One region of the Noviherbaspirillum sp. L7-7A genome, then DNA from elsewhere that is predicted to be linked to it. Evidence: predicted binding sites of a transcription regulator. Region 1 holds the regulator's gene; each other region holds the start of a gene.
What was found. The regulator FNR, encoded in region 1, switches genes on or off when oxygen is low (the NO sensors DNR and NnrR bind a similar motif). The targets are predictions, from matches to a motif close to TTGATNNNNATCAA.
Positions count from the first base shown of each region.

Region 2: KTQ42_RS18100 (TraR/DksA family transcriptional regulator) is a predicted target of FNR. The motif match lies at 6,434-6,447, and genes of this name have one in related genera.
Region 3: oxc (oxalyl-CoA decarboxylase) is a predicted target of FNR. The motif match lies at 2,883-2,896, and genes of this name have one in related genera.

Region 1 covers NZ_JAHQRJ010000001.1:2,704,137-2,714,605, reverse strand. The annotation lists gene ccoN (cytochrome-c oxidase, cbb3-type subunit I) at 341-1,768, shown strand; gene ccoO (cytochrome-c oxidase, cbb3-type subunit II) at 1,790-2,404, shown strand; gene KTQ42_RS12370 (cbb3-type cytochrome c oxidase subunit 3) at 2,433-2,621, shown strand; gene ccoP (cytochrome-c oxidase, cbb3-type subunit III) at 2,614-3,549, shown strand; gene ccoG (cytochrome c oxidase accessory protein CcoG) at 3,607-5,022, shown strand; gene KTQ42_RS12355 (FixH family protein) at 5,044-5,556, shown strand; gene KTQ42_RS12350 (hypothetical protein) at 5,568-5,807, shown strand; gene fnr (fumarate/nitrate reduction transcriptional regulator Fnr) at 5,830-6,591, opposite strand; gene KTQ42_RS12340 (hypothetical protein) at 6,876-7,463, shown strand; gene KTQ42_RS12335 (LLM class flavin-dependent oxidoreductase) at 7,577-8,608, shown strand; gene KTQ42_RS12330 (GGDEF and EAL domain-containing protein) at 8,827-10,469, shown strand, end outside.
Region 2 covers NZ_JAHQRJ010000001.1:3,971,569-3,982,037, reverse strand. The annotation lists gene ybaL (YbaL family putative K(+) efflux transporter) at 1-1,234, opposite strand, end outside; gene KTQ42_RS18135 (metal-dependent hydrolase) at 1,382-1,942, opposite strand; gene KTQ42_RS18130 (HNH endonuclease) at 2,061-2,363, opposite strand; gene KTQ42_RS18125 (MBL fold metallo-hydrolase) at 2,406-3,323, opposite strand; gene KTQ42_RS18120 (hypothetical protein) at 3,511-3,705, shown strand; gene KTQ42_RS18115 (Rrf2 family transcriptional regulator) at 3,777-4,247, shown strand; gene hmpA (NO-inducible flavohemoprotein) at 4,303-5,496, shown strand; gene KTQ42_RS18105 (hypothetical protein) at 5,514-6,299, opposite strand; gene KTQ42_RS18100 (TraR/DksA family transcriptional regulator) at 6,501-6,896, shown strand; gene KTQ42_RS18095 (universal stress protein) at 6,899-7,336, shown strand; gene KTQ42_RS18090 (alpha/beta fold hydrolase) at 7,498-9,324, opposite strand; gene KTQ42_RS18085 (ATP-binding domain-containing protein) at 9,417-10,469, opposite strand, start outside.
Region 3 covers NZ_JAHQRJ010000003.1:105,990-116,458, forward strand. The annotation lists gene KTQ42_RS22035 (fumarylacetoacetate hydrolase family protein) at 1-759, opposite strand, end outside; gene KTQ42_RS22040 (hypothetical protein) at 985-1,314, opposite strand; gene KTQ42_RS22045 (hypothetical protein) at 1,383-1,718, opposite strand; gene KTQ42_RS22050 (LysR family transcriptional regulator) at 1,870-2,799, shown strand; gene oxc (oxalyl-CoA decarboxylase) at 3,075-4,880, shown strand; gene frc (formyl-CoA transferase) at 4,939-6,207, shown strand; gene KTQ42_RS22065 (PAS domain-containing protein) at 6,297-6,734, shown strand; gene KTQ42_RS22070 (HPP family protein) at 6,795-7,997, opposite strand; gene KTQ42_RS22075 (histone deacetylase family protein) at 8,755-9,690, opposite strand; gene KTQ42_RS22080 (formate dehydrogenase accessory sulfurtransferase FdhD) at 9,811-10,469, opposite strand, start outside.

The DNA.
Region 1 (10,469 bases):
AACGGGACTTGAAGAGTTACAGCAAGCGCTACAGAATTAAAGCCTTGCTTAACAAGCACCATAACCTTTGCCATTCAGGCTATAAACCAAAGCCCTTCACGCATCAAAAACCCACAAGTTGAAAAAGCCCTTTAAATAAAGGCCAAAATGCCATCTCCCACCATGGCTGACGTATTTCATCCACAAGCATGGCGCATTGTCATGCTTTTCGGACCGCATATTCAGCGTCCCCGCACCGCTTCTCCACAACCCGGTCATTTTTGACTCATATCAAGGATTTTCGAACACCCGAAACGTACGCTCCAGCCATGACATTACTTGTTTCTTCTGGAGCGTTTGCGTGGACACTGCACTGAACTATAACTATCGGATCGTGAAGCAGTTTGCGATCGCGACTGTGGTGTGGGGCGTCATTGGCATGCTGGCTGGCGTATTCATCGCTGCCCAGCTGGCATGGCCGGCCCTGAACTTTGATATCCCCTGGCTAACCTATGGTCGGCTGCGCCCGCTGCATACCAATGCGGTGATCTTTGCATTCGGCATCTGCGGCCTGTTCGCCACGTCCTACTACGTCGTGCAGCGCACCTGCCAGGTAAGGCTGTTCTCGGACAAGCTGGCGGCCTTCACGTTCTGGGGTTGGCAACTGGTGCTGGTGTCCGCGGCCATCACGCTGCCCATGGGCCTGACCCGCGGCAAGGAATACGCCGAACTGGAATGGCCGATCACCCTGCTGATCGCGGTGGTGTGGATCGCCTATGCCGTGGTGTTCTTCGGCACCGTCATCAAGCGCAAGGTGGCGCATATCTATGTGGCCAACTGGTTCTTCGGCGCCTTCATCCTGGCCGTGACCCTGCTGCATGTGGTCAACGGCATGAGCATGCCGGCCTCTCTGACCAAGTCGTATTCGGCCTATTCGGGCGTGCAGGATGCAATGATCCAGTGGTGGTACGGCCATAACGCGGTGGGCTTCATCCTGACCGCCGGCTACCTGGGCATGGTCTATTACTTCATTCCCAAGCAGGCCGAGCGCCCTGTGTATTCCTACCGCCTCTCCATCGTCCACTTCTGGGCGCTGATCTTCACCTACATGTGGGCCGGCCCGCATCACCTGCACTACACGGCATTGCCCGACTGGACCCAGTCGATCGGCATGGTGTTCTCGCTGATCCTGCTGGCGCCTTCGTGGGGCGGCATGATCAACGGCGTGATGACCCTGTCGGGCGCCTGGCACAAGCTGCGCTCCGACCCGATCTTGAAGTTCCTGATCGTGTCGCTGTCGTTCTACGGCATGGCCACCTTCGAAGGCCCGATGATGTCGATCAAGACCGTGAACTCGCTGTCGCACTACACCGACTGGGGCATCGCCCACGTCCATGCCGGCGCGCTGGGCTGGGTCGGCTTCATCACCATGGGTTCGCTGTACTACCTGCTGCCGCGCCTGTCGGGCAAGCAGGCCATGTGGAGCACCCGCCTGATCGACCTGCACTTCTGGGTCGCCACCATCGGCATCGTGCTCTACATCGCATCGATGTGGATCGCCGGCGTGATGCAGGGCCTGATGTGGCGCGCGGTCAATGCCGACGGCACCCTGACCTACAGCTTCGTGGAAGGCGTCAAGGCAACCTACCCGTACTACGTGATCCGCTTCACCGGCGGCACGCTCTACCTGACCGGCATGCTGCTGATGGCCTACAACACCTATATGACGGTGCGTGACGCCAAGCCGGTTGCCGCGCGTATCCCGGCACTTAATGCCGCGCACGCTTGATTAAGAAAGACGGAGCAAGACATGAAGTTTTCGCATGAGTCGATAGAAAAGAATCCCTGGCTGCTGATCGTGCTGGTGGTTCTGGTGATCAGCATTGGCGGCGCAGTGGAGATCATTCCGCTGTTCTTCCAGAAGTCCACCACCGAGCCGGTTGCCGGGCTGAAGCCGTACTCGCCGCTGCGCCTGGTGGGACGCGATATCTATGTGCGTGAAGGCTGCTATGGCTGCCATTCGCAGATGATCCGCCCGTTCCGCGCCGAGACCGAGCGCTATGGCCACTATTCCGTGGCCGGTGAATTCGTGTACGACCGGCCCTTCCAGTGGGGTTCCAAGCGCACCGGTCCGGACCTGGCACGCGTTGGCGGCCGCTACAGCGACGAATGGCACCGCGCCCACCTGGACAACCCGCGCGACCTGGTGCCCGAGTCCAACATGCCCGGCTATCCGTGGCTGGCCAAGACCAGGCTGGACCCGCAGGAAGTGCAGCCCAAGATGCGCGCGCTGCGCCGCCTGTCGGTGCCTTACAGCGACGAGGAAATCGCCGCCGCGCCTGCCGAGCTGGCCGGCAAGACCGAGCAGGACGCGCTGGTCGCTTACCTGCAGGGCCTGGGCACGCAGATCAAGGCCCGCAACTAGGCCCGCTTAATCAATCGACACTGTCATCATGAATATCCAAACATTATTCGACCAGGCCAGCAGCGCCATGACCGTGGTGAGTTTCCTCACCTTCCTCGGCATCCTGTGGTGGACCTTCATTCGTCACAAGGACCAGGATTTCCACGCCGCGGCGCAGCTGCCCTTCGCTGACGAAGGCGTATCCGACCAAGCACAGCAGGAGCAGGGCCATGTCTGACTTCACCAGCGGTTTCTGGAACATCTATATCGTGGTGCTGACACTGATCGGCATCCTCGGCTGCGGCCTGCTGCTGTGGTCGCAGTCCAAGCACAAGATCACGCTGCCGCCCGGCTCCAGGGTGCAGACCCAGACCACCGGCCACATGTGGGATGAGGACCTGACCGAGCTGAATACGCCGATGCCGCGCTGGTGGATGTGGCTGTTCTATATCACCATCGTGTTCAGCCTGGCCTACCTGGTGCTGTATCCGGGCCTGGGCGAGTATGCGGGCAAGCTGGGCTGGAAGTCGGCTGGCGCCTACCAGCAGGAACTCAAGCAGGCCGAGGCCGACTATGGCCCGCTGTTTGCGAAGTACCAGCAGCAGGACCTGAAGGCGGTGGCCGCCGACCCGCAGGCCCGCGCCATCGGCGAGCGGCTGTTCCTGACCTATTGCGCGCAGTGCCATGGATCCGATGCCCGCGGCAGCAAGGGCTTTCCCAACCTGGCTGACAATGATTGGCTGCATGGCGGCGAGCCCGACGTGGTCAAGACCACCATCATGAACGGCCGCAACGGCATGATGCCGCCCATGGCAGCCGCGGTCGGCTCGGAAAAGGATGTGGAGAATGTCGCGCACTATGTGCTGAGCCTGTCGGGTTCGACCTCCGACCCGATCAAGTCGGTGCTGGGCAAGCCCAAGTTCTCCGCTGCCTGCGCCGCCTGCCATGGCGCCGATGGCCATGGCAACCAGATGCTGGGCGCGCCCAACCTGTCGGACAAGACCTGGCTGTATGGCGGTAGCGCCGACACCATCATGGAAACCATCCGCAAGGGCCGCACCAACACCATGCCCGCGTTTAAGGATTTCCTCGGCGAGGCGAAGGTGCATGTGCTGGCCGCTTATGTCTGGGGCCTGTCCAATGTCAAGGGAGCGGCTCCGCAGTAAAGGCCGCACTGAGCCGCGCTGGCCGGAAACGGCCAGCCAAAGTTAAAGAGCATTGAAATGAGCAGCAATACCACGCCCGAAGTGGCGGTTGTGAAGATGTATGCGGCGCGCGAGGAAATCTATGCGCGCGAGGTGCAGGGGCGCTACGCCAGCCTGCGCTGGATCTGTGTGTGGCTGACGCAGATCCTGTTCTACGGCCTGCCGTGGATCAACTGGAACGGCCGCCAGGCAGTGCTGTTCGACCTGCTGGCGCGCAAGTTCTACATCTTCGGCATCGTGCTGTGGCCGCAGGACTTCATCTACCTGGCCGCGCTGCTCATCATCTCGGCCTATCTGCTGTTCCTGGCCACGGCCATTGCCGGCCGGGTCTGGTGCGGCTTCGCCTGTCCGCAAACGGTCTATACCGAAATCTTCATGTGGATAGAGCGCAAGATCGAAGGCAGCCGCAGCGCCCGCATGCGCCTGGACCGCCAGCCGGCCTCGCTGGAAAAGTTTGCCCGCAAGTTCGGCAAGCATGCCGCCTGGGGCGCGGTGGCGCTGTGGACCGGCTTCACCTTCGTCGGCTATTTCACGCCCATCCATACGCTGGCGCGCGAGGTCGTCACCCTCGGGCTGGGCCCGTGGGAGTGGTTCTGGGTGCTGTTCTACTCCTTTGCCACCTACGGCAATGCCGGCTGGATGCGCGAGCAGGTCTGCAAGTACATGTGCCCGTATGCACGCTTCCAGAGCTCGATGTTCGACAAGGACACGCTGATCATCACCTACGATGAAAAGCGTGGCGAGCCGCGCGGCGCGCGGGCCAAGAGCGCCAGGGCGGATGGCGGTGCGCTGAAGGCGAAGCTGGGCGACTGCATCGACTGCAGCATGTGCGTGCAGGTATGCCCGACCGGCATCGACATCCGTCAGGGCCTGCAATATGAATGCATAGGCTGCGCCGCCTGCGTCGATGCCTGCAACGGCGTGATGGACAAGGTCGGCTCGCCGCGCGGCCTGATCCGCTACAGCACCGACCATGCAATGAAGCAGGGCCTGTCCGGCGCCGACATCCGGCGCCGGGCGCTGCGGCCCAGGGTGCTGATCTATCTGGCCATCCTGCTGGCCATCGTCGTTGCTTTCGGCCTGTCGCTGGCAATGCGCACGCCGCTGAAGATGGACGTGCTGCGCGACCGCGGCGCGATGGGGCGCGAGATCGAGGACGGCATGATAGAGAATGTCTACCGCCTGCAGATCATGAACACGTCCGAGAGCCCGCATCGCTACCGGATCGTGGTGGACGGCCTGCCATCGCTGCGGCTTGCCGGCGCCGATGAGGTAACCCTCAATGGCACCGAGACCCGTTCCGTGCCGGTGCGGCTGCGCATCGATGGCGGGCAGGCCGGCAAGGGATCCAACAAGATACATATCGGCCTGCAGGCGCTGGATGAATCCGGCCTGCAGGTCAGGGAAGAAGCGGTCTTTTATGTGCCGCGCTGAAGGAGAATGCAAATGCCATCCATGAATACCCTCGAACGTCCCGCCACACCGTGGTACAAGCACCGCTGGCCCTGGCTGATCATGCTGGGTCCGTTCCTGGTGGTGCTGGCGGGCAGTTACACGATCTGGCTTTCCTACTCGCAGCAGGATGCGCTGGTGGTGGGCGACTATTACCGGCAGGGCAAGGCCATCAACCAGGACCTGCGGCGCGACCAGGCTGCCAGCCGGCTGGGGCTGTCGCTGGCACTGCGCTACGATGCCGCCGCTGGCCGGCTGACAGGCACGATGCGCGGCGCGCAGGGCATTCCGCGGGGCGCGATGACGCTGCGCCTGGTCCATTCGACCCGTCCGGAAAAGGACATCGTGCTGCCGGTGGTGGCGGATGCAGAAGGCAATTTCGGCGTGAGCCTGCCGATGCTGGAAATGGCGCGCTGGCAGGTGATGCTGGAAGACCAGGGCCGCAGCTGGCGCATCAACGGCGTGTGGCCCTGGCCGCAGCAGGCCTCCGTGGCGCTGTCGGCCGACCAACCCTGAAGGAGGCACAGATGCGGCGTCTGGCAATGGTGATCCTGTGGCCGTCCTTCCTGGTGGCGGCGATGGCGGAAGGCTTTTTCTTTTCCCTGCTCGATCCGCAGGACCTGCACCTGGGCGGCGTGGAGTTCACGCTGTCGCCGCTGGCAGCCTACACGGTGGGATTTTTCCTGTTCTGGCTGTTCTGCTCGCTGGCTGCAATGCTCAGCTATTACCTGGCCAATGTGCCGGCCGACCGCCAGCCGCCGCTATGACAGCGACATTGGCGGCATCACGCTAGTCGCATTTCTCGGTGCCGGCTGCCATCGCCTTCAGGCGGGCCGGATCGAGGACCACGATCTCGCGGTTGCTTACCTGCAGCACGCCCAGCTTCTTGAAGCGCGACAGCAGGCGGCTGATGCTCTCGATGGTCAGGCCGAGATAATTGCCGATTTCCTCGCGCGACATGCGCAGCTGGAAGGCGGTGGAGGAATAGCCGCGGGCGGCATAGCGCGACGTCAGATTGACCAGGAAGGCGGCAAAGCGCTGGCCGGCGCGCATATTGCCCAGCAGGAGCATGACGCTCTGCTCGCGCGTGATTTCCTGGCTCATCATCCGGTGGAAATGGTGCAGCAGCGTGGGAATGTGGCTAAACAGTTCTTCCAGGCGGGCGAACGGAATGTCGCAGACTTCGCTGTCTTCCAGCGCCACCGCCGAGCAGTGATGGCGCTCGGTGCCAATGGCGTCCATGCCGAGAAGCTCGCCCGCCATCTGGAAGCCGGTGATCTGCTGCTCGCCGCTGACGTTGATCTGGAAGGTCTTGAAATGCCCGAGCCGGATCGCGTACAGGTTGGTGAACGGGTCGCCCATGCGGTAGAGATGGGTGTCGCGCGGCACCTTGCGCCGGCGTCCGATGATGGCGTCGAGGCGCGACATGTCGGCATCGTCAAGCCCCATAGGCAGGCAAAGCTGGTGCATGCTGCAGGCCGCGCAGCTTGCCTTCAGGGCATTGACGTTGATGGGTGCTGGCTGGCTGCTGACTGGAATGGACTGGATCATGGTCGCCAATGATATATCTCAAGCCGTTGGAAACACGAAACGCTACGGTATGAAACGTGTCGCAGTACTGATCTGCGGATTAGAACGGTTGGTACGGCGAAGTGTAGCAAACACATCGTAACGCGGATACAACAGATATTAGCTGTTTATCAAATAGTTAAGTGGAATGACGCTTGTGTTCGCCAGCGCACAGTCGGTCTGCGGAAAAATCGGTATCTTTTTTGCACGATGTGGCTGTGCTGGTGCTACTCCCTTTCTTCACTCTCAACGACTGGATGCGCAAAATGAAAAAAATGTTCACGCTGTTGGCACTTCCCCTGGCTCAGGCCGCGATGGTTTCGGCTTTCGCGCAAGCGCCTGCCGCCACTTCCACCGACCCATCGGCCAGCCAATCCCGCGCCGAAGTCAAGTCAGGCGCCAGCGCGGCGAATACGAACCGGGTCAATGAATTCAGTGACCGTCCGGGCGCTGCGGTGAAGGGCAGCGGCACCAGCCGCGCCGAGGTCAAGTCCGGCGCCAGCGCCGCCGATATCGACAAGGTCAACCAGTTCGAGGACAAGCCTGCTCGTAACTCCGGAGCAAGCCGCAGCCGCGCGGAAGTCAAGGCCGAGCGCAACGCCGGCGCCGGCCAGCTGCGCGCCAATACCGAAGTGCCAACGCCCGGCACTTCGTCGCAGCCGAATCTGCGCAATCCGAAGGCGCTGACGCCGGAAGAGCGCGCCGCCCGCCGCGAGGCACGCAAGCAGCGCACCGCCGAACGGCGCGCCAAGCGTAGCGCTGACGCCACCGCAAGGCCGGCTGGCAGCGAAGGCACCCGTATCATGCCGGCCGATGGCGGCGCTGGCGGCGGCAACCCGGCTCCAGGCAAGTAATTCAGGTCGTTGCCGGGACTTTCCCGGCACGGTTTGCAGAAATGGCACGGCGCGCATGACGCGCCGTGTTGCATTACAGTATCGGTTTTTCACTGGCAGCTTGCGGCCACACCATGAAGCTTTCCGTTCTTGACCAATCCACCGCTGTCAGCGGCCGGCCCCAGACCGATGCCATCGCCGAGTCGCTGGCGCTGGCCCGGCATTGCGACGGGCTCGGCTACCATCGCTACTGGGTATCCGAGCACCATCACAGCGGCAGCATCGTCGGCAGTGCGCCGGAGGTGCTGATGGCGGCCATCGCTGCCACCACCTCACGCATCCGGGTCGGCAGCGCCGGCGTGATGCTGCCGCATTACTCGGCCCTGAAAGTGGCGGAACAGTTCCGGGTGCTGGAAGGCATTGCGCCCGGCCGCATCGACCTCGGCATCGGCCGGGCGCCCGGTTCGGACCGTCTCACCGCCTATGCATTGAATCCGGACGCCGGCCAGGCTGCGGAACGCTTTCCACAGCAGGTGCAGGATCTGCAGGCCTGGGTCAGCGGCATGCCGCTGGCGCCCGGCCATCCGTTTGGCGCCAGCCGCGCCCATCCGCAAGGGCCGACTTCGCCGGAGATGTGGATACTGGGAAGCTCGAACTATGGCGCCCAGCTGGCGGCGCATTTTGGCTTGCCCTATGCCTATGCCTATTTCTTCAGCGAAGGGGAGGGCGTGGAAGAAGCGCTGGACCTGTACCGCAGGCTGTACCAGCCCAGCGAACGTCATCCCATGCCACAGGCCACGATCTGCGTCTGGGCGCTGGCGGCCGATACCGAGGAACAGGCGCGCCATCTGCTCAGGACCCGCGAGCATTGGCGCATCGGCTTCGAGCGCGGCCTGCGCCTGCCTCTGGTCTCTCCGGAGGAAGCGGCGGCGACCGCCTATGACGAGGCGGACCAGGCCCGTATCGCCGCACTGCGCCGCCGCGCCATCGTCGGAACGGCCGGGCAGGTGGCTGCAAGGCTGCATGCACTGGCGGCCCAGCTGAACCTGGATGAAATCGTGGTCAATACCTGGACCCACGATCCGGCCGCGCGGCGTCACTCCTACACCCTCCTGGCACAGGCATTCGGCCTGACAGGACTTCCTTCCGGGCAAGCTCTCGGTTAAAGTTAGATTATTTCCTGCCGTAAATAAGTTTGGGGTCTCACCCGAAGATAGGCTTTCGGTACCGTGGATGCGCTCAGGCGTCCCCGGGGAAAGACGTCAGCGCCGGGCAAAGCGGATCATTGCTTTTTTGCACGGCGGACCGTACGAACTTTGCCCTGGCGGCTTCAGGAACGAGCGTTTGGAAATTCAGCCAATAACCATCACCGAACATGTTTTCGATGCCAAATGACGTTTTGATAGAACACCTGAAAGGCCAGCTGACGCGGCTGACGGAGTCGGCCGGGGATCTGGTTTTCACGCTCACCGAGAATGGCGAGATTCTGCACGCCAGCCAGCGCGCCATTGGCATCATCGCGCCGGGCGCCGTCCTGTGCGGCAGCATGCTGATCGAGCGGGTGGATACGCCGGACCGGGCAGGCCTGGTATCGGTCATGGCCCAGGTGATCGCAAGCGGTCTGCATGACAGGGTCAATGTGCGGGTCCATACGAGCACCGGCCTGCACTGGTTTGAACTGGAACTGTCCGCCCATCCCGATCTGGATGGGCGCACCGAAGTGCTGGTGGTGGGGCGCAATATTTCGGGGCAGCAGGAAACCAAGGAGCGTCTGCTGCATTTGGCCACCCACGACGCACTGACCGGCCTGCCCAACCGCGCGCTGCTGTCGGACCGGCTGCGCATGGCGATTTCCCATGCCCGGCGCACCGGCCGCGGCTTCACCGTGCTGGCGCTCGACCTCGACGGTTTCAAGAAAGTCAATGATGCGCTCGGCTATGCCGCCGGCGACGCGCTGCTGCGCGAGGCCGCCGGCCGCCTGCAGAAGGCGCTGCGCGACAACGACACCCTGGCCCGCATCGGCGGCGACGAATTCATGGTGGTGCTGCCGGGCGCGTCCCACGCCGATGAAATCAACCCGATAGCGCGCCGCATGATCAGCGCGATACAGCTGCCGTTCGAGATCGAAGGCCAGTCGCTGTATCTGTCCACCTCGGTCGGCGCCGCCATCTATCCGGAGCACGGCGACAATGAAGTACGGCTCCTGGCCCATGCCGACACCGCGATGGCGCGCGCCAAGGAAACCGGCCGCGCCCGCTGCGTCATTTACAGCCGCGCCACCTTCAGCGCGCCCGACCATGACGTGTCGATGGAAGCGGCGCTGTTCGAGGCCGTGCGAAACGGCGAGTTCTTCCTGCACTACCAGCCCATCGTCAATGCCGTCACCCGGGAGATCGTGGGTTTCGAGGCGCTGATGCGGTGGATGCACCCGGAACTGGGGCTGATCTCGCCCAGCCAGTTCATCCAGATGGCCGAAAGCAATGGCCTGATCAACCTGCTGGGCGCCTGGGTGCTCAAGGCCGCCTGTGTCCAGTTGAAGCGCCTGCAGGAAGTCGCCGGGCGCGAACTGTACGTGTCGGTCAACGTCAGCCCGCGCCAGTTCCGCAATGACCAGTTCCTGGGCCTGATGGAAGACGCGCTGAAGCTGTCGGGACTGCATGGCCGTCAGCTGCTGCTGGAGATCACCGAGGGCATCCTGATGTCGGACCCGGCGCATGCGGAAGCGCTGCTCCTGCAGATCGCCGCGCGCGACGTTCGGATCGCCATCGACGATTTCGGCACCGGCTATTCCTCGCTGGCCTATCTGAAGCGCTTCCCGATCAGCACCCTGAAGATCGACCGCGCCTTCATCAAGGACCTGCCGCAATCGGTCAAGGACGCGGCCATCTGCAACGTGGTGCTGAGCCTGGCCCAGCACCTGAACCTGACCACGGTGGCCGAAGGCGTCGAAAACGAAGAGCAGCTGCAGTTCCTGTCCCACCAGGGCTGCAGCCTGATACAGGGCTACCATACCGGCCGCCCGATGAT
Region 2 (10,469 bases), 1.3 Mb from region 1:
CCGGGCCGGCCGGGTCGGCCGCATGTGCCTGCTCGTGCGGGCTGCCCTTGCGGCTGCGCAGGCGGTCCAGCACCACGAACAGCAGCGGATTGAGCAGGATGGAAATGATGGCGCCGCCCAGGATCAGGTCGCGCCCGGTCTGCGACAACAGGCCCAGCGATACGCCCAGCGTGGCAAGGATGAAGGAAAACTCGCCGATCTGGGCCAGGCTGGCGGCGATGGTCAGCGCGGTGCTGGCCGGATGTCCGAAGGCACGCACGATGGCCAGCGCCGCCAGCGACTTGCCGACCACGATGATGGCCACGGTTGCCAGCACCAGCAGCGGCTCGCGCACCAGGATGGACGGGTCGAACAGCATGCCGACCGAGACGAAGAACAGCACCGCGAAGGCATCGCGCAGTGGCAGCGACTCTTCGGCGGCACGATGGCTGAGGTCGGATTCGCCGAGGATCATGCCGGCAAAGAAGGCGCCCAGCGCAAACGACACGCCGAACACATAGGCCGCGCCCAGTGCAAAGCCAAGGGCAATGGCCAGCACCGCCAGTCGGAACAATTCACGCGACCCGCTGGCCGCGACCCGCTCCAGCGTCCACGGTATCAGGCGCCGCCCGATCAGCAGCATCGCGGCGACGAAGGCGACCACCTTGCCCAGCGTGGCGGCCAATGTCCACAGCAGCGCATTGGTCGACAGCGATTCGCCGCTGCCGCCGAGGATGCCTGACAGCGCCGGGATCAGCACCAGCGCCAGCACCATGGCGATGTCCTCGACGATCAGCCAGCCGATCGCGATCTGGCCGCGCCGGGTTTCCACCAGCCGCCGTTCCTGCAACGCCGTCAGCAGCACCACGGTGCTGGCCACCGACAGCGCCAGGCCAAACAGCAGCCCCTGCCCCAGCGGCCATCCGATCAGCCAGCCCAGGCCCATGCCCATCAGCGTGGCAAGGACGATCTGCGCCAGCGCGCCCGGAATGGCAATGCCTTTCACCGCGAGCAGGTCCTTCAGCGAAAAATGCAGGCCGACGCCAAACATCAGCAGGATCACCCCGATTTCCGCCAGTTGCTGCGCCAGATCGACATCGCCGACAAAGCCCGGCGTGAAAGGCCCGATCGCGATGCCAGCCAGCAGATAGCCCACCAGCGGCGGCATCTTCAACCGGTAGGTGATGCTGCCGAAGATGAAAGCCAGGACCAGGCCGGCAACGATGGTGGTGATCAGGGGTATGTCATGTTGCATGTGGGCGCGGCATCCTTTTCTCGACAAATAATTATTCCGGCGCATTTTAACCAACGCCTGGCATTGCTCGAATTAAAGGGACTGCCGGGTCGCTGATAAAGTTCGCGGCCCGGCTGCAGGACTTCAGGACTTCAGGACTTCAGGACTTCAGGACAAGGCAGGATAGCCGGCGCGGATCAGCCAGGCATGAATCGGCAGGGTCTTGACGAAATTGATCGCATGCAGGGTATGGATGTCATCGAACCAGACATGGTCGCCGACCATGAAGGCCGCCAGCCATGCCAGGCCGACGATGATGATGTCGCAGCGTCCGCTGTTCCACAGGTTCAGGGAATGGCGGGTGGCGATCCATGGCACGCCGAGCGGATTGGGCCAGTCGGCCAGCAGGTGCATCAGGCCGCCGGCGGCGAAGCCGAATGCGGGCACCGCCATTACATGCTGGCCGAGCGCGTGATAGGACCAGTACAGCAGGGCCAGCCAGCCCACGCCCCAATGGGTCAGGGTGCGGTGCGCGATCCAGAGGCGCTTCTTGCGGGTCCACCAGGCCACTTCCATCCAGTCTGGCGCGGTGCCGCCGCAGATGCCCATGCACAGGGCCATCAGCGTGCCCAGATGGTAGTCGCCGCCGGCGCCGGAATGCGCCACGATTGCCGCTGCCATCAGTCCCGCCGCCCAGCCTGTGGCGTGGTGTGCTTTGTTGGAGGCCATGATGCGGCGATCGGGGAAAGAAGAGGTTGAAAAGGGAGTGCAATATTGGCAGAACGTTGCACAAAAATACAGCAGCGAAAGCTTTAAATCGAAAATATAGTTCGATTTATTCGATGTTTTAGCGCCGATGCGACGGCTTGCGGTTGCGGTCGAAGTATTCGGGGTCCTTTTTCCTTACCCAGCTGACGAATTTGCGTATCTCCTCACGCTCCATCAGGCGTTCGATGGTGTGGTAGTAGGTGGCCAGCTCACGCTCGGAAAACACCGAATGGATCTTGCTGTGGCAGATGCGATGCATGGTCACGGTGTCGCGGCCGCGATGGCTTTTGGGCACCATGTGATGCTCGTTCAGCGAAGGGCCCGGCACCATGGGACGGCCGCACAGCGGGCATGCGGGCAGCGCGGATTGCGAATCTTTCATAGGCGCATAGACGTTCGGACCGCGGCCATCGGCGCCCGTGCCTTATCTGGGCACCGTGTAATTGACCGGCAGCCAGACATAGCCGCGGCCGCTGGCGCGCACCCGGCCAATGCCGGGAAAGGAAAGGTGGGCGCCGGCAACCAGGTAATTGCCGGTGGCGGCATCGGCAAAGGCGCGCTTGCGCTCGATGGCGGCGGCGCGGGCATTGGTATCGAAGGAGATGGTCACCGCGGGCTGATCGAACTGCACCGCGGCCACATGGATCAGGTCGCCCCACAGCATCAGGCGCTGGCCGCGACTCTGCACCAGGTAGTTGGTGTGGCCGGCGGTATGGCCATGGCGCGGCAAGGCGCTGATGCCGGCCGCCAGCGGCGTCGCGCCGCGAAAGGGGCGAAAGCGGTGCGCTTCGATATACGGCTGCAGCGCCGACTTCGCGGCTTCGAACGCCGGCCTGTCTTCCTTCTTCGCGCGCGACAGGTTGGTGTCGTCGAGCCAGTAGTCGGCGTCGGCGCCATCGGCGCGCACCACCGCATTGGGGAAGGCCATGCGGCCATCGCTGGCGAGGCCGCCCACATGGTCGGCATGCAGATGGGTCAGATAGATTTCATCGACCTGTTCGGGCTGGTAGCCGGCTGCCTTCAGGTTGGCGGCCAGCCTGCCCAGCGTCGGGCCGAACAGCGCGGCCGCGCCGGTATCGATCAGAACCAGCTTTTCACCGGTATTGATCAGGTAGGCATTGACCGAGGTTTCCAGCGGGCTGGACAGGCCGGAGCGGGCCAGCGCGCGCCCGACCCGGGCCGGGTTGGTATTGGTCAGCAACCGGTCCACCGGCAGCGCAACGGTGCCATCCGACAAGGCGGTAATCTCGATATCGCCAAGCATCATGCGGTAAAAACCAGGCGCCTGGGTTTTCGCCATGGGCGCGGCGGCGTGGCCGGCGCCGGCCAGCAGGGTCGTCATGGCAAACACGGATGAACGCAGCAGTCGGGACAACAGCATTGCAGACTCTCCTCGAATCGTGATCGGACGGCAAGGAACGGAGCACGATTATGCCGGCAAAGCCATCATGCCGTCCTGCCGTATCCCTGGCCCGGAACATCCTGGGTCAATGGCTTGTCGAACCGCCATTCATTTCGGGAGAGCAGCGATGGACTCCAACGACAACAAGGGCATTGCGGCACCGGCCGGCCAGCGCAATCCGGGCGATGAATCCGAACCCGGCGCGCCCCAGACCGCCGAAGACATCTGCCCCGAATGCCAGGGCAGCGGACGGCAGGGACAGGCAGCCTGCGCCAATTGCGGCGGCACCGGGCGCATCGTGAAGATCATCGGCGACGCCTGAATTAAATATGCTTATTTAATGCATCTTTGCTAGAATGGCGGCCGTTCATGCTCTGGAGCAGCGGTCACGCCATGCGCCTTACTCGTTTTTCCGATATCGGACTACGCGTCCTGATTTATCTGTCGCGCACTGACGCCAGCCGCACCACGGTGACGGTGGCCGAGGTCGCCAGCCAGTTCGACATACCGCAGAACCACCTGGTGAAGGTGGTGGGCCATCTGGCACGGGCGGGCTGGGTGCAGGCGCTGCGCGGCCGCAATGGCGGCATCAGCCTCCTGGTCGAGCCGGCCAGCCTGCGCATCGGCGTGGTGCTGCGTGAACTCGAAGGCGATCCGGAACTGGTCAACTGCGAGGCCCTGTCCTGCCGCCTGAGCGCCGACTGCCTGCTGCGCGAGGCGCTGCGGGCCGGCATGAACGCGTTCTACGAAACGATGAACCGGTACAGCCTGGCTGACCTGGTTACCGGCAATACCGGCGAACAGATCATCCGGATGCATCGCAGCTTCACCGCTTCCACCCTTTCCGCAGCGGCCGCAGGCTAGGCCGCTTTTTTTGCCCTTAAATATGCATCTTTGATGCAACATATCAGGAGTCATGATGGTTTCACCCGCTTCCCGCCCCTACATCGATGCCAGCGTCCCGGTCCTGCGCGAGCATGGCGTGACAATCACCCGCCGCTTCTACGGCAACATGTTCGCTGCCCATCCGGAGTTGAAGAATCTGTTCAACATGGGCAACCAGGCCAGCGGCGCGCAGCAGCAATCGCTGGCCGCGGCCGTGTTCGCCTATGCCGCCAACATCGACAATGCGGCGGCGCTGGGGCCGGTGGTCAATCGCATCGTGCACAAGCATGCATCGGTGGGCATACGGGCCGAGCACTATCCCATCGTCGGCCAGCATCTGCTGGGCGCCATCAAGGAAGTACTGGGCGACGCCGCCACCGAGCCGCTGATCAATGCCTGGGCGGAAGCCTACGGCGAACTGGCCGACCTGCTGATCGACACCGAGCGGCATCTGTATGCCAAGGCCGGCGTGCAGCCGGGCCAGCTGCGCGACATGCGGGTGGCCGAAGTGCGCCAGCAGAGCGAGAACGTGCGCTCCTTCACCTTGACGCCCATGGACGGCGAAGCCGCCTTCGACTTCAAGCCGGGCCAGTACATCAGCGTGTCGGTCAGCTTCCCCGATGGCCATGTGCAGCTGCGCCAGTACAGCCTGTCGGACGCGCCGGACGCGGACTATCTGCGCATCTCGGTCAAGCGCGAGCCGGCCGGCCATGAAACGCCGCAGGGCGAAGTGTCGAACTGGCTGCATGACAATGTGCAGCCGGGCACCATCCTGCGGGTGACCCATCCGTTCGGCGAATTCACGCCGGACACCGAGTCGGACCGTCCCATCGTGCTGCTGTCTGCCGGCGTCGGCATCACGCCGATGATTTCGGTGTTGAAGCGCATTGCGCAGGTCCATCCGCAGCGCCAGGTCGTGTTCGGCCATGCCGCGCGCGATGCCGGCCATCATCCGCACCAGGAAGACATCAAGGCAGCCCAGGCCGCAATGCCGCAACTGAAGGTGGCAACCTTCTACGAGCATGTGGCAGCGGCGGACCAGGCCGAGCCGGGCTTCATGCAGGTGGAAGCGCTGCCCGACTGGCCGCGGCATGAAGCCGAGGTCTATCTGTGCGGCCCGATCGGCTTCATGCGGGCGCAGTGGAAGAACCTGCTGACGGCCGGCGTGCCGTCGGCCAGGCTGCACCGGGAAGTGTTCGGCCCGGAGATGCTGGACTACCTGGACTGACGGCCGGCAGTCCGTCCTTAATCAAGCGAGCGCTGGAAGCCGACCACCAGCCGCACCGGCGGCGCGCCATGGTTGAAGCCATGGCCGACCGAACCGGACAGCATCAGCTTTTCCGACAGCTTCCAGCGCGCGCCCACCTCGCCCATGTTGTACGCGGCGCCGCGCTCGCGCTGCTGCTCCCGGAACAGGCTGCCGGCAAACAGCCAGCGCTGATTGAGCTGCTTGCTCAATGCCGCACCGGCTAGGTAACGGTCGCGGCGTTCATTCACATCGGGCCGCAGGTTGTGGCGCGCCATCACGTTCAGGTGCAGCTGGGCCGGGCGGTTGGCATCCTGCACCACGCCCAGCGACTTGGTCATGATGCCCTTGGCCATCACCTCGGTGCCGCCGCTGTCGGCGCCATAGGGGCGCTCGATGCCGGCGCTGACCGCAAACGCCGGCAGGTAGCCGCTCTCGGTATTGAACCTGTAGAGGCCATCGACCCTGAATTCGCCCTGGCTGGTGTCTTCCGCATTGCCCACGCGGTAAGGCACGGCCACCGACATCTGGAAGTTGTGGGCCACGCCGAACTGCATGCGTGGCGTCAGCTGCAATTCATTGCGACCCGCGTCCGGCGTGGACGGGCGCATGCGCTGGTAACGCGCAACCCCGTTGAACTGGACCGAGCCGGGCTGGCTGGGCGTGGCATCCTCGATGGTCAGCGACAGATCCTCCTCCAGATCCTTCACTTCATCGGCTTGCACGTGGATGCAGGGGGCAAGCATGGCAAGCACGAGGCCGGCCTTGATCAAAGCATTGTTCATGTCATTTGTCGTGCTGATGTTTTTTTAATGGCAACAAACTAGAGAATGGAATACAGGAAAAGTTCCGCCGCCGGCAGCATGGCTTACGTGGTTCGAAACCGCGTCACCGACAGACCGAAGGCAGCCGGGCCTCATTGATTGAAGTCAACCGGCCTGCCAACCGTGCTCGCTACAGTAGTGCAAACACTTGATGGAGCAAGCATGGAAGCACTGACGAAGGAACAGATCGGCAAGCTGCAGGCGCGGCTGCAGCAGGACCGCGCCGCTGCGCTGGGCACGGTGCAGGACGAGATCCAGCGCACCAGCGACCCGGACGACCTGTCGCTGGAAAAGATCCCCAGCGATGCCGGCGACCGCTCGGAAGCCGACCTGGAAACCGACACCACCATTTCGATGGCGCAGCGGCATGCGGCCGAACTGCAGGAAATCGATGCCGCGCTGGCGCGCATCGCCGACGGCAGTTACGGCGTGTGCGAGGAATGCGATCGCAACATCGGCGCGCCCCGGCTGGAGGCGCAGCCGACCGCGCGCCGCTGCATCGCCTGCCAGGAACAGCTGGAACAGCGGCCAGACGCGCCGCCTCGTCCCACCATGTAGCCGTGAACGCCGGCCCCGCCCGATTCCGCACTCTGCTGGTGCCTGTCGACGGCTCGCCGCTGTCGGACAAGGCGCTGGCCGCGGCGATCGCGTTCGCGCAACCGCTGCATGCGAAGGTGATTGCGCTGGCGGTGGCCGAACCCTATCCGGAAAGCCTGGCGCCGGTTTCCGAAGAATTCAATGACAGGGCAATGGCCCGGGCTCGCGGCCATGTCGGGCAGGCCGAGCGCCTGCTCCACGAAGCCGGACTGACCTGCGACGGCTATTGCGTCGCTTCATACGAACCGCACCGCGAGATCCTGGATACCGCACGGCGCCTGGGCTCCGATGCGATCTTCATCGGCCTGCATGGCGGCGACCCGCTGGGCCGCTTCTTCTTTGGCAGCCAGGCGCAGAAGGTGCTGGCCTACAGCCCGGTGCCGGTAATGGTGCTGCGCTAGGAGCCTGCGCGGCAGAAGGGTCGGCGGCTGCAACGCGCGAGAAAACGGTCCAGTTCGGTATCACCACCTGCGCCCAGGGGACCACCCTGGGCTTGTCGGCACTACCGAACTGTCCTCGTTTTTCGCGCGTTTCGCTGCGCCGCCTTCTGCCGCGCAGGCTCCTAGCTTTCCATCACATACCTGCCCGGCGCATCGCATAGCGCCTCGCCCATGGCGGGCGGCGCGACCATGTCGCCCGCATGGTTGGCCAGCCAGTATTCCCAGGCCGGCCACCACGAGCCCTGCTGTTCCGGCACCGAATTCATCCAGGTTTCCGGGTCGACGTAGGCGTCGCGATGCTCGCGGGTGGCGATCCGGTAATGGCGGTTGGCCTTGCCGGGCGGCGACACCACGCCGGCATTGTGGCCGCCGTTGGTGAGCAGGAAGGTGACTTCGGTATCGGTCAGCAGATGGATCTTGAAGGCCGAGCGCCAGGGCGCGACGTGGTCGGTCAGCGTGCCCACCGAAAAGATCGGCGCCCGGATGTCGGTCAGTGCAATCGGCCGGTTGTCGATCAGGTAGCGGCCCTCGGCCAGGTCGTTTTCCAGGAACAGGTGGCGCAGGTATTCGGTATGCATGCGGTAGGGCATGCGGGTGGCGTCGGCATTCCAGGCCATCAGGTCGTTCTGCACATCCGGCTGGTTGAGCAGGTACTGGTTGACCAGGCGCGACCAGATCAGGTCGTTGGAACGCAGCAGCTGGAAGGCGCCGGCCATCTGGGTGGTGTCCAGGTAGCCCTGCTGCCACATCGCCGCTTCCAGCATTGCCACCTGGCTCTCGTCGATGAACAGCGACAGCTCGCCCGGCTCCTTGAAATCGACCTGCGAGGCGAACAGGCTGATGCTGGCCAGCCTGTCGTCCTGGTCGCGCGCCATCGCCGCCGCCGCAATCGCCAGCAGCGTGCCGCCCAGGCAGTAGCCGACCGCATTCACCTTTTCCTGGCCGGTAATGGCATTGATGGCGCCGAGCGCGGCCATCACGCCCAGCCGCCGGTAGTCTTCCATGCCCAGGTCGCGTTCTTCCCTGCCCGGGTTTTTCCAGGAAATCATGAATACCGTATGGCCCTGGCCGAGCAGATAGCGCACCAGGGAATTTTCCGGCGACAGGTCGAGGATGTAGTACTTCATGATCCAGGCCGGCACGATCAGCAGCGGCAGCGCATGCACTTTCGGCGTGGCGGGCTCGTACTGGATCAGTTCCATCAGCCGGTTGCGCAGCACCACACGGCCCTTGCTGACCGCCACATTCATGCCGGGCCGGTACAGGTCGCTGGCGGGCGGCCGCTGGCCGCTGAGATGCTGCATGGTATCGAGCCAGAACTGCGCCGCCCCCTGCAGCAGGTTGGCGCCGCCGGTGCTGACCGCATGCCGCAGCAGCACCGGATTGGTGGCGATGAAATTGGAGGGCGCCGCCATGTCGAGCAGCTGGCGCACCGTGAAGGTGACCACGTCCTCATGATGCGCCGCCACGCCGCGCACGCCGAAGGTGGCGCGGTGCCACCACTGCTGGTTCAAAAGGAAGCTTTGCGAGATCACGTTGAACGGCCATTGCTGCCAGGCCGGATCGTCGAAGCGCCTGTCCTGCGGCAGCGGCGACACCGGCGCGCAGGGCGGCCTGCCGGGCTGCGCGCAGGACAGTGCATACAGCCCCAGCCGGGCGAAGCGGCTGCCGGCCTCGGCCAGCAGCTCCTGCTGCTTGGACGGCGAGATCTGCAAATGCACGACCCAGTCGAAGAAGGCCATGGCCAGCGAGGCCGGCGAGATGGTGCCGGAAAAACGCGCAATCCAGGCATGCAGCATGCGGTCGATATCGCTGGCGGCAACCGGCGGCTCGGCATGCGCGGGCGCGCCCAGCCAGGCGCTGGCCTTGCGCTCGGGCTGCTCATGCACAGGCAATGCGGTCGGCTTGGTCAGCGCCTGCGAAAGCGGCGGGGAAGTCATGTCATTCATCGAAGGCTCCTTGATCCTTACTGCCGGATCGGCGCACCTTAACCCCGATCAGGCCGCAAAAAATTGACCCATGTCAAGCCGGCCAGACAGCCTCAACCTGCCTGCAGCCGCGCACGCAGCAGCGCCGCCGCGCGCTCGCTGATGACCAGCACCAGCTTGAGCCGGGCGCGCGTCATGCCGACGAACAGCTTGCGCACCACACGGTCGTCCAGCGCCTCGAAGTCGATCTCGGCAAAGATCACCGCCGGCGCCGACTGGCCCTTGAAGCGGTACACCGACTCCGCCAGCAACTGGCCGTCGCGGTAGACCGGATTGCCCAGCAGGTCATAGCCGCCGGTGAAGGAGCGCAGGGTGTGCTGCCCGAGCCGGTCGGCCTGCAGCAGCGTGGAATGGGCGCGTCCCTGGAAGGACAGCAGCGCGATGTCGGTGCGCGCGAAATTGGCCGCCAGGCAGCGGGTGATGCCCTGCTTGGCCGCTTCGGCCATGGCGACGGCATCGTTGTCGGGATAGACCAGCCAGTCCACCTCCACGCCCAGGAAAGGGCTGGCTGCCTGGATGCGCTCGGTGTCGGGGACGATGGCGGTGAGCAGCTCGACGATCTGGCGCGGGCTGCGGTAATTGGACTGGGAATGCAGCGTGACCCAGCCCGGCAGCGGCACCGGCGAGCGGCCGTACAGGTTCTGCAGCGGATCTTCCAGCCACAGCGCCCGGCCTTCCGTCCGCAGCAGGCGCAGCATGGCGTCGCGCCAGGGCTCGGCGAAGTCCTGGCCTTCGTCGATGATCAAGACATCGTGCATCCAGGATGGCGGGATGGGCGTGCTGTCGAAGGCCTTTTCCATCTGGGCCCAGGCGCCGGGCGCGCTGTAGTCGGGCGTAGCGCCCGACTCGCGGGCAAAGGTGTCGCACAGCATGTGAAAGGTGCCGACCCGGCCGCCGGCCGGCACCAGGTGCTGCACGCGGTCGGCCAGGGGCCGGTTGTAGCAGACATAGAGCGGCCGCAGCCCCGCTTCCACCGCGGCATGGAATTCGGCCAGCGCCAGCTGCGTCTTGCCGCTGCCGGCGGTGCCGACCACGCGCAGGCGGAACGGCGAGAATTCCAGCTGGCGCGCCCACACCGCCAGGCCCTGCGACAGCCTCGTTACCAG
Region 3 (10,469 bases), on a different contig from region 1:
ACGGTTACGCAGCTTTCCGATGCCGCCGATCTCGACCTCGACGATGCTGCCGGGCTTCATCGAACCCACGCCGACAGAGGTGCCGCACAGGATCATGTCGCCGGGATAGAGCGTCATGTCGCGTGAAATCATGCTGACCAATTTTTGTACCGGAAACACCATGTCATTGACCGGGTAGTCCTGCCGCACCTCGCTGTTGAGCATGGTGCGTACAACCAGCATGGCGGGGTCGAGGCCGGTGGCCACCACCGGGCCGAACGGACAGAAGGTATCGAAGCCCTTGGCGCGCGCCCACTGGGGGAAAGTTGGGTCACGCTGAATGATGTCGGCCACGGTAACGTCATTGGCGCAGGTGTAGCCAAACACATGGGCGAGCGCATCTTCCTCGGCAACGTCGCTGCAGGTCTTGCCAATGATGACGCCCAGTTCGCCTTCGTAGACGACCTTGCCTTCATCGCGCGGCTTCCTGATGGTCTCGCCGGGATTGAGGTAGGAATTGGACGACTTGATCAGATAAAGCGGCTCCTTAGGCGGCGGCAGTTCAAGCTTGCGGCCAAGTGCATGGAAGTTGTTCCAGAGCGCGATGACCTTGCCCGGCACGACGGGGGTGAGCAACTTGACGTCGTTCATCGTCGTCGAGAGATCGGTCGGGATGGGGTCGACCATCATGTCGCCTTCGAAGATCCGGATTTTCTCGCCTTCCAGCGTACCGAAGCAGACTTGACCTTGATGCTGAAACCGCAGCCAGCGTTGAATCATTTGATTGTCCCCTAATAAGCCGGCAGAGAGCTACGCATGGCACGGATGCGATGCGCTCGACCTTTAATGATGGTGCTGGGCACGGAGCGGACTCAGGGTCCGCTGCAACAGGCCCAAGCATGAATGAGCATGCTTTTATTGTGTGAGAAGGCCCTGTCCAGTGCCTTGACCACGGTTAAGTTTCCAAATTTCCTCTCCCGTGGTGCAGCATGGACGAGCTCCGGCTCAATGCCCGACCTGTGGCTGCTGTATTTCCGCCCAGTTGACGGTGTGTCTGGTACTGCCCGGGATCAGCAGGGTCTCGTAGCAGCGGCCCTTCGCGGCAGTGATGGCTTCGACGAGGAAGTCGGCGTCATAGGCCTTGAGCAGGTGGGCCTGGTGCTGGCGCAGATAGGAAAGCAGATGGGCCTTTTCCTGGCTGGCCGGCAGCGCGCTTTCGTAGTGGTCGGCATCCCAATGCCATTTGAGGCCAAGTTCATGGAATGCGGCGTTGTAGGCGCTGCGGTGGATGTCGGCTTCCTGTGCGGTCGTGTCGGTGATGTGAGCGGTGATCATTGATGTCTCCTTATAGAATTTCTGATTTCTGGCCATGCCGCGGGTTCAGCGGCCGAATGGCTCGGGTTCTAGACGCCGATCTCGTGCTTGTGCACTTCCGCCCAGTCGACCATGCAGGCATCATGGCGACCGCAGGCGAGAATCAGTTCGACGCGACGGTCCTTTGCCGCCTGTATTGCGTTGACCAGGAAATCCACGTCATAGGCAGTCAGCAAGTGCGGCTGGTGGTTCTCGATATAGCGGCGGATATGGGCACGCTCTTCTTCCCTTGGAATCGGCGCATGGTAAATGTCGGCGTCCCAGTGCCAGCGCAGGCCCAGCTCGTAGAAGGCGGCGTTGTAGGCGCTGCGTTGCACCTCTACAGGGGTAGGCATGGCAACGGTGCTGCAAGTGATATCGGTCATGGCTTGCTCCTTGTGATCTGCAATGGGTTGTAGGGCAACGTCGCGATATCGACGTCGTTGAAGCGCATCGTAGAGCCAGCGATGCATTAGGTATAGTTAAAGTTTTTATGCATAATGATTAACGATCATTTATACATGGACGTTGGCCGCTATGAAGAACGCTACCCTGCGACAGTTGAAAATCTTTGAAACGGTGGCGCGTCACCTGAGTTTTTCGCGTGCTGCGGAGGAGCTGCACCTGACGCAGCCCGCGGTATCGACCCAGGTTAAGACGCTACAGGGCCATGTTGGCCTGGTGTTGTTCGAGCACCTGGGCAAGCGGACTTACCTCACGCCTGCGGGTGAGGAACTGCTGCGCTACAGCCGCGAGATCATTCGCCAGTTCGAAGAGGCGGAAGAAGCGCTGACCCAGTTCAAGGGCGTTACCGGCGGCAAGCTCAATGTCGCCGTCATTAGCGCCGGGGATTATTTCTTCCCACGGCTGCTAGTTGAGTTTGCGCGCCGGCATGCCGGTGTCACGCTCAACCTGAGCGTTCATAACCGGGAAAAACTGCTGGGCGACATCGCCAACAACATGACCGATCTGGCGATCATGGTCAGGCCGCCCGAAGACATGGACACCCTCAATGAAGCATTCGCGCCGCACCCGTACGTGATCGTGGCGCCGCCCGATCATCCGTATGCGAAGCGCAAGAGGATCACGATGGCGATGATCAAGCGCGAGCCTTTCGTGGTCAGGGAAAAGGGCTCAGACACCTGGAACTCCATGGTCGAAAGCTTTGGCAAGCACATCGATGACCTCAACATCGCGATGGAAATCCAGAGCATCGAGACCATCAAGCAGGCAGTGATTGCGGGCATGGGTATCAGCTTCCTGTCCGCGCACACTATCAGCTTGGAATTGCAGGCGGGAAGCCTGACAGTGCTCGACGTGCAAGGCTTCCCGATGATGCTGAACTGGTATGTGGTGCACCGCCGCGGCAAGCGCTTGCCCCCGGTCGCACAGGCCTTCCGCGATTTCCTGATGAGCGATGGCGCGGCGTTGATACAGCGTTTCATCGGCTATGCGCCCGGCCGATGAAGACATGCTACGAAGCAGCTTTTCCCATGCCGAGTCCATGCTGCTGACTGCCGGAAAGTGCCGATTTATTCATCTTGTGGAAATTGACCTCGGTCAATGAGAAGGAAATGGCCTCATCGCTATGATGCGGCTACTTAATCGGGGCATGCAGGCAGCCAAGCAAGGCCTGCACCGACGAGTCGACACGGGCATGCGTTCAAGAATAGCCTGCGAACACCTAGTGCGCGACCTAATCGAGCGCGCCAACTTTTCGACCGAATCCCACAGGAGCAAGCATGTCTTCAGTACTGAAAAAGACCGAGACCGACGAGACCACCCTGCTGAAAGAGCAGAGCCAGGAGGCAGGCCAGGCGCAGGGCGCGGACGTTGCCGAGCAGACCGACGGCTTCCACGTGCTTCTCGATGCATTGAAAGCCAATGACGTCGAGACCATTTACGGCCTGGTCGGCATCCCCATCACTGACCTGGCCCGCCTGGCGCAGGCCGAGGGCTTTCGCTTCATCGGCTTCCGCCATGAAGCCAATGCCGTCAATGCCGCCGCCATCGCCGGCTACCTGACCAAAAAGCCCGGCATCGCCATGACCGTTTCCGCACCCGGCTTCCTCAACGGCCTGGTCGCGCTGGCCAATGCCACCGTGAACTGCTTCCCCATGATCATGATCTCCGGCTCCTCCGAGCGCGAGATCGTTGACCTGGCCCAGGGCGACTATGAAGAGCTCGACCAGCTCAATGCCGCCAAGCCTTATGTGAAGGCCTCCTACCGCATCAACCATATCGAGGACATCGGCATCGGCGTGGCGCGCGCCATCCGCGCTGCCGTCTCCGGCCGTCCCGGCGGCGTCTATCTCGACGTGCCGGCCAAGCTGCTCGGCCAAGCCATGGATGCCGCCGCCGCCCAGCGCTCCATCGTCAAGGTGGTCGACCCGGCACCGGCCCAGCTGCCCGCACCCGACGCCATCGCCCGCGCGCTGGACGTGCTGAAGAAGGCCAAGCGCCCGGTCATCATGCTCGGCAAGGGCGCCGCCTATGCCCAGGCCGATGCCGACATCCGCGCCTTTGTCGAGCGCACCGGCATCCCGTATCTGGCCATGTCCATGGCCAAGGGCCTGCTGCCCGACAACCATCCGCAGGCTGCCATCGCCGCCCGCTCTTACGCCCTGAAGGAAGCCGACTGCGTCATGCTCATCGGCGCGCGCCTGAACTGGCTGCTCTCGCATGGCAAGGGCCCGACCTGGGGCGGCAAGGACCACAAGGACTGGGCACAGAAGAGCTTCGTGCAGATCGATATCTCGGCACAGGAGATGGACTCCAACGTGCCCATCGATGCACCCCTGGCCGGCGACATCGGCTCCACCGTCTCGGCACTGCTGGCCGCGATCGACCAGACCGGCTTCGACAAGCCCGATGCTGCCTGGACCGGCGCCATTGCCGAAAAGCGCGATGCCAACGTCGCCAAGATGGCCAAGACCCTGTCGGCCAAGTCCGCGCCGATGAACTTCATGACCGCGCTGTCGGCCATGCGCGATGTGCTCAAGGACAAGCCCGATGTCTACCTCGTCAATGAAGGCGCCAACACGCTGGATCTTGCGCGCAGCGTGATCGACATGATGGAGCCGCGCAAGCGCCTGGACTCCGGCACCTGGGGCGTCATGGGCATCGGCATGGGCTATGCCATCGGCGCGGCGGTGACCAGCGGCAAGCCGGTGGTGGCGCTCGAAGGCGACTCGGCGTTTGGCTTCTCGGGCATGGAAGTCGAGACCATCTGCCGCTACAACCTGCCGGTGACGGTGGTGATCTTCAACAACAACGGCGTCTACAAGGGTTGCGATGTCAACCCCACCGGCGGCGCCGACCCGGCCCCCACCGTGTTCGTCAAGGGCGCGCGCTACGACATGCTGATGCAGGCCTTTGGCGGCGAGGGTTCGACCGTGAACACGCCCGAGGAACTGTCGGCGGCGCTGGCGCAGGGCATCAGTTCGGGCAAGCCCACGCTGATCAATGTGGTCATCGACGAGAACGCCGGCACCGAGAGCGGACGCATCACCCATCTGAACCCGCAGAGCGCAGCCAAGAAGAAGTAAGCACGCAACGCATCCGAGCACACCAGAGAACAACCGAGACACTCAAGGAGATAGACACATGGACAAACCGCTGCAAGGACTCAAGATCATCGACTTCACCCACGTCCAGGCCGGCCCGGCCTGCACCCAGATGCTGGCCTGGTTTGGCGCGGACGTGATCAAGGTCGAGCGCCCCGGCGCCGGCGACGTTACCCGCAGCCAGCTGCGCGACATTCCCGATGCCGACGCGCTGTACTTCACGATGCTCAACTCCAACAAGCGCTCGCTGACGCTGGACACGAAGAAGCAAGAAGGCAAGGACGTGCTGGAGAAGCTGATCAAGGAGTCCGACGTGATGGTGGAGAACTTCGGTCCCGGCGCGCTGGACCGCATGGGCTTTACCTGGGAGCGCATCCAGGAACTGAACCCGAAGATGATCCTGGCTTCGGTCAAGGGCTTCTCCGAAGGCCATCACTATGAAGACCTGAAGGTCTACGAGAACGTGGCGCAGTGCGCCGGCGGCGCAGCCTCGACCACCGGCTGGTGGAAGGGCGAGAATTCCGAGCCGACGATTTCGTCGGCGGCGCTGGGCGACTCCAACACCGGCATGCACCTGGCCATCGGCATCCTGACGGCCTACATCGGCCGCCAGAAGACGGGCCGTGGCCAGAAAGTGGCGGTATCGATGCAGGACGCGGTGCTGAACCTGTGCCGGGTCAAGATGCGCGACCAGCAGCGGCTGGAGCGGGTGGGCTACCTGGAAGAGTATCCACAGTATCCGCACGAGATGGAAGCCTTTGCCGACAAGGTCACGCCGCGCGGCGGCAATGCCGGCGGCGGCGGCCAGCCGGGCTGGATCCTGAAGTGCAAGGGCTGGGAGACCGACCCGAACGCGTACATCTACTTCACGGTGCAGGGCCATGCCTGGGAGCCGATCTGCGACGCGCTGGGCAAGCCGGAATGGAAGACCGACCCGGCCTATACGACGCCGAAGGCTCGCCAGCCGCACATCAACGAGATCTTTGCCACGATCGAGGACTTCATCAAGGACAAGACCAAGTTTGAGGCGGTGAACGTGTTCCGCAAGTTCGACATCCCGTGCGCGCCGGTGCTGTCGATGAAGGAACTGCTGGTGGACGAGTCGCTGCGCAAGTCGGGCTCGATCGTGGAAGTGGAGCATCCGGTGCGCGGCTCGTACTTCACCATTGGCAGCCCGATCAAGTTCTCGGACCTGAAGCCGGAAGTGACGGCGTCACCGCTGCTGGGCCAGCACACCGACGAAGTGCTGGAAGAGCTGGGCTACAGCACGCAGCAGATCGCTGCGATGCATGAGGCCAAGGCGGTGTAAGCAGCACCCTGCCCTATCTCCAGAATCGCGTCCGGCTTCCAACCAGGGGCCGGACGTTTTTTTATGACTAAAACTACGGGAGGGACGCCATGGAAACATCCATCGACTTTGAGCAATTGCTCAAGGCCATAGGCGACGGCGTGGTCGTGGCTGACGCCAGGGGCAACATCATATTCTGGAATGCGGCGGCCGAGCGGATCTTCGGCTTCACCGAGCAGGAAGCCATCGGCAAATCGCTCGACCTGATCATCCCGGAACGGCAGCGACAGCGTCACTGGGATGGCTATCAAAAGACCATGGACACCGGGCAAACCCGCTATGGCCATGATTTGCTGCGGGTGCCTGCCCTGCACAAGGAAGGGCGGCCGCTATCGATTGCGTTCACGGTGGCGATGCTCTACACGCCGGATCATAAAGTGTCGGCCATCGTCGCTGTCGTGCGTGATGAGACTGCGCGCTGGACGGATGAGCGCGACATGCGCAAGCGCATCGCGGAGCTGGAAGCGAGTCAGAAGCAGGCCGTTTGAGGAAATTACCGTAATTAAAAAAGCCCGCAGCAAGCGGGCGTTTTTTCCGAAAGGCCAGGGTTAGACGCCTGAACCCGATACCGCAGCAAGCCTGGCGCTGCGCACCGGCCGGCCCAGGTTCTTCTCGTACAGGGTAGCAATCATGTCGGACTGGGTGACCATGCCCACCAGGCGGCGCTCCTCGTCCACAACAGGAATCGAATGCAGGCCGGCGTCGGACATCAGCGGCACCAGTTCAACCACAGGCTGTTTCTCATAGGCGGTGCGCACATCTGTGTGCATGATCTGTCCCACGACTTCAGGCTTGATCGAATGGGTATGGCGTATCGGCTGCAGCAGGCGCTGCAGGCCATGCCCGAGCCGCGCATATTTCCCGGCCTTGGCATGCGCGATGAAGTCCGCTTTGGTGATAATGCCTATGACGCGATTGCCACGGTCAACGACAGGCAATGCGGTCAGCCGGTGCTTGTGCAGCATGTCCCACGCCTCCTGCAACTCGCTGCCGAACATCACGCTGCGCACATCGCGCGACATCACATCGGCGCAGCGGGTAATGCCGAAGCGCCGCTGATAGGCCTGCATCTCGGTTTCGACCAGAATGGTCTGCAGATCTTCCCGGCTGATGTCGAGCACCTGGTTATAGCGCGCCAGCACGGCGTCCAGGTCTTCACTCGTGATGCCAAGGCGGGCGGTCGGGATCGGATCCCGGGTCTCATGCCGAGTGGCCGGGTCAGCTTGCACCCGATGGGGGTAGCGCCTGCCGGTGGCATTGTTGTAGAACAGTGCCGTACCCAGCAACAGCAGCGAATTCAGGGCAACCGGATAAAGGATGAACTGGTAGCCCATCGCATGGATCGCAGGGCCACCCAACACCGCGGTCAGCGCCACGGCGCCACTGGGAGGATGCAGGCAGCGCAGCATGAACATGGCGGCGATGGCAAGCGATGCGGCCAGCGCGGCGGCCAGCAGCGGCGTGCCGATCAGCTTGGCGCAGGTCACGCCGATCAAGGCGGCCACCAGATTGCCGCCGATGATGGACCATGGCTGCGCCAGCGGACTAGCTGGCACGGCGAACAGCAACACGGCGGATGCGCCCATCGGCGCTATCAGCAACATCGCATTGGCGGGATCGGGAAGGATGACATAGGTGCACAGGCCGGTAAGGATGAGGCCGAACAAGGCGCCCGCGCAGGCGCGCATCCGCTCGAAGCGGTCAGTGGTTCCGGGAGCGGGCAAGAGGCTGGACAGGAATTCGATTTTCATTCGTATTCTTTGAAAGACGTGGCTTCGAGGCTGGCGGACAGGCTGAAGATGTCATGCCGGCCGCCTGCAGCTTGTCGCCGAGGGAAACCCTGCACACGGCAAGCGGCGGAGCAGGTTTGTGGCCGTCGCAGCCCAGGACCTATGCGATTGCCATCCCTGACTGCAACGCCGGCGTCGGCCAGGGAGGCTGCGGCCGTTTCCTTCACTGGCGGAATTCATTGTATGAAATCAGGGCTGTTTGTCACATTGACCATGGTCAAGCATGAAAAAATTGGGCAGTGACCGCGGGCTTTCGGGCAGCGGCAAGTAAAAAGCCCACGCAGGCAAAGCGTGGGCTTGAACGTGCCCGGCGAGCGGGCACATGAATCTGTGGATCTTTTGCGGACAACGGGCTCGTCGGCCCACACCAGCAAACGCAACTGCAGAGGCTGCTGGTATAGGCCAAACGCCCGCTAGCAGTGAACCACGCCGGATCCGTCGCAACGGGAACAGGCTTCGGTGCCAACACCGTGGCAGGAAGGGCACCTGGCCGGCTCAGGGCTTTCGCCTGGCGCCATGTTAACGATCGCCTCGCTGTTTTCCTTTGCGACCTTTCCTGTTCCCTTGCATCTGTGACATTGAAGTATGCCGCTGCCATTGCACTTTGGACATGCCGCCATGATCGTCTCCTTAATCTAATGTTCGACTACCTACGTCTGATTGCATTCGATGCCGGCCCGTTCCCGGCCATCGCTCCCCATCCTGCATCCTGAACAGATCAGGCCGCAGCCATAAGCCGCCGCACATGCGCCGCCGTGCCATTGGCCAGGCCTTCCATGCTATATCCCCCTTCCAGTACTGACACGACGCGGCCCTTGCAAGTGGCATCGGCGATCCGCATCAGCTCATCGGTTATCCAGCGAAAATCATCGTCCTGCAATTCAAGCGACGCCAGCGGGTCCAGATGGTGGGCATCGAACCCGGCCGAAATGATGAGGAATTCAGGCGCGAAGTCGCGCAATGCCGGCAGGATCTCGGCCTCGCTCCTGGCCCTGAACTGGGCAGAGTCGCAGCCGCGCGCCAGCGGCAGGTTCACGATGTTATGGTCAACCCCGGTTTCATTGCGGCTTCCAGTGCCGGGATAGAAGGGCGACTGATGGCTCGACGCGTAGAACATGCCCGGCTTGTTGTAGAAGGCCGCCTGGGTGCCGTTTCCATGGTGAACATCGAAGTCCACCACGGCAACCCGCGTCAGGCCATGGCGCTCGGCCGCATAGGCCGCCGCAATCGCGGCCTGGTTGAAGACGCAAAAGCCCATTGCCCGGTCGGGCTCGGCATGGTGGCCGCATGGCCGGGTTGCGCAGAATACATTGTCGACTTCGCCGGCCATCACCGCGTCGACGCCGGCGCAGGCAGCGCCCACGCAGCGCATGACGGCTTCCAGCGAACCGGGCGACATCACGGTGTCGCCGCCGTCCAGCACCAGGTAACCCCGGCTCGGCGCGTTGTCCATGATTTGGTCGATGAAGTCGGCGTCGTGAATCAGCGCCACCTGGTCCCGCGTGCCCAGCGGCGCGTCCTGCCACTGCAGCGCTTCGAAGCCCGGCGCCTTCAGTGCCGCCAGCACGGCGCGCAGGCGCTCCGGCGACTCGGGATGCCCTGGCCCGGGCTTGTGTTCCATGCAGGCGGCATGGGTATAGATACGTGTGGTCATGGCGATGCATGCCGGCGCTTGCGCGACCGGCATTGCCTCCTTTCAGCTAACCGGTCCAGGGCATGGGGTGCCGGAGTGGCTAGTCCCATCGCTGGCCGGAGAAAACAGAAAATACGAAACTCAATGGGCATGCGCGGCCAGCTCTAGCAATTCGGGCTCGAACACCATTCTTTCCTTCCCGGTCAACAGCAGGAAGTGCTTGCCAGTGCAGCGGGTCAGCAGCGACATGCCCAGCTGCTGCGCCACCATGTGGCCCATCTGGGTCGTTCCCGAGCGCGACAGCAGGAAGGGAATTCCCATCTGCGCGCCCTTGATGACCATCTCGGAAGTCAGCCTGCCGGTGGTATAGAAGACCTTGTCATCGCCGTGCACGCCATCGAGCCACATCAGGCCCGAGATCGCATCGACCGCGTTATGGCGGCCCACGTCCTCGACGAAATAGATCAGTTCGCCTTTCGCCGAAAACAGCGCGCAGCCGTGCACCGAGCCAGCCTGCTTGTAGATCGATTGCTGCAAGCGGATGGTGTTGACGATGCTGTACAGCACAGACTGACGCAGCCGCGCATGGGGCGACAGCACGATGCGGTCGACCTCATCCATCAGCCCGCCGAACACCGAGCCTTGGCCGCAGCCGGTAGTGACCACCTTGCGGGCAGTGCGCTCCTCGATATCAGCGATGCCGTTGACCGTTGTGACGGCCACGGCATCGACGGACCAGTCGACCTGCACCGAGCGGATCTCTGAGATGTCCTTCACCAGGCGCTGGTTACGAAGGTAGC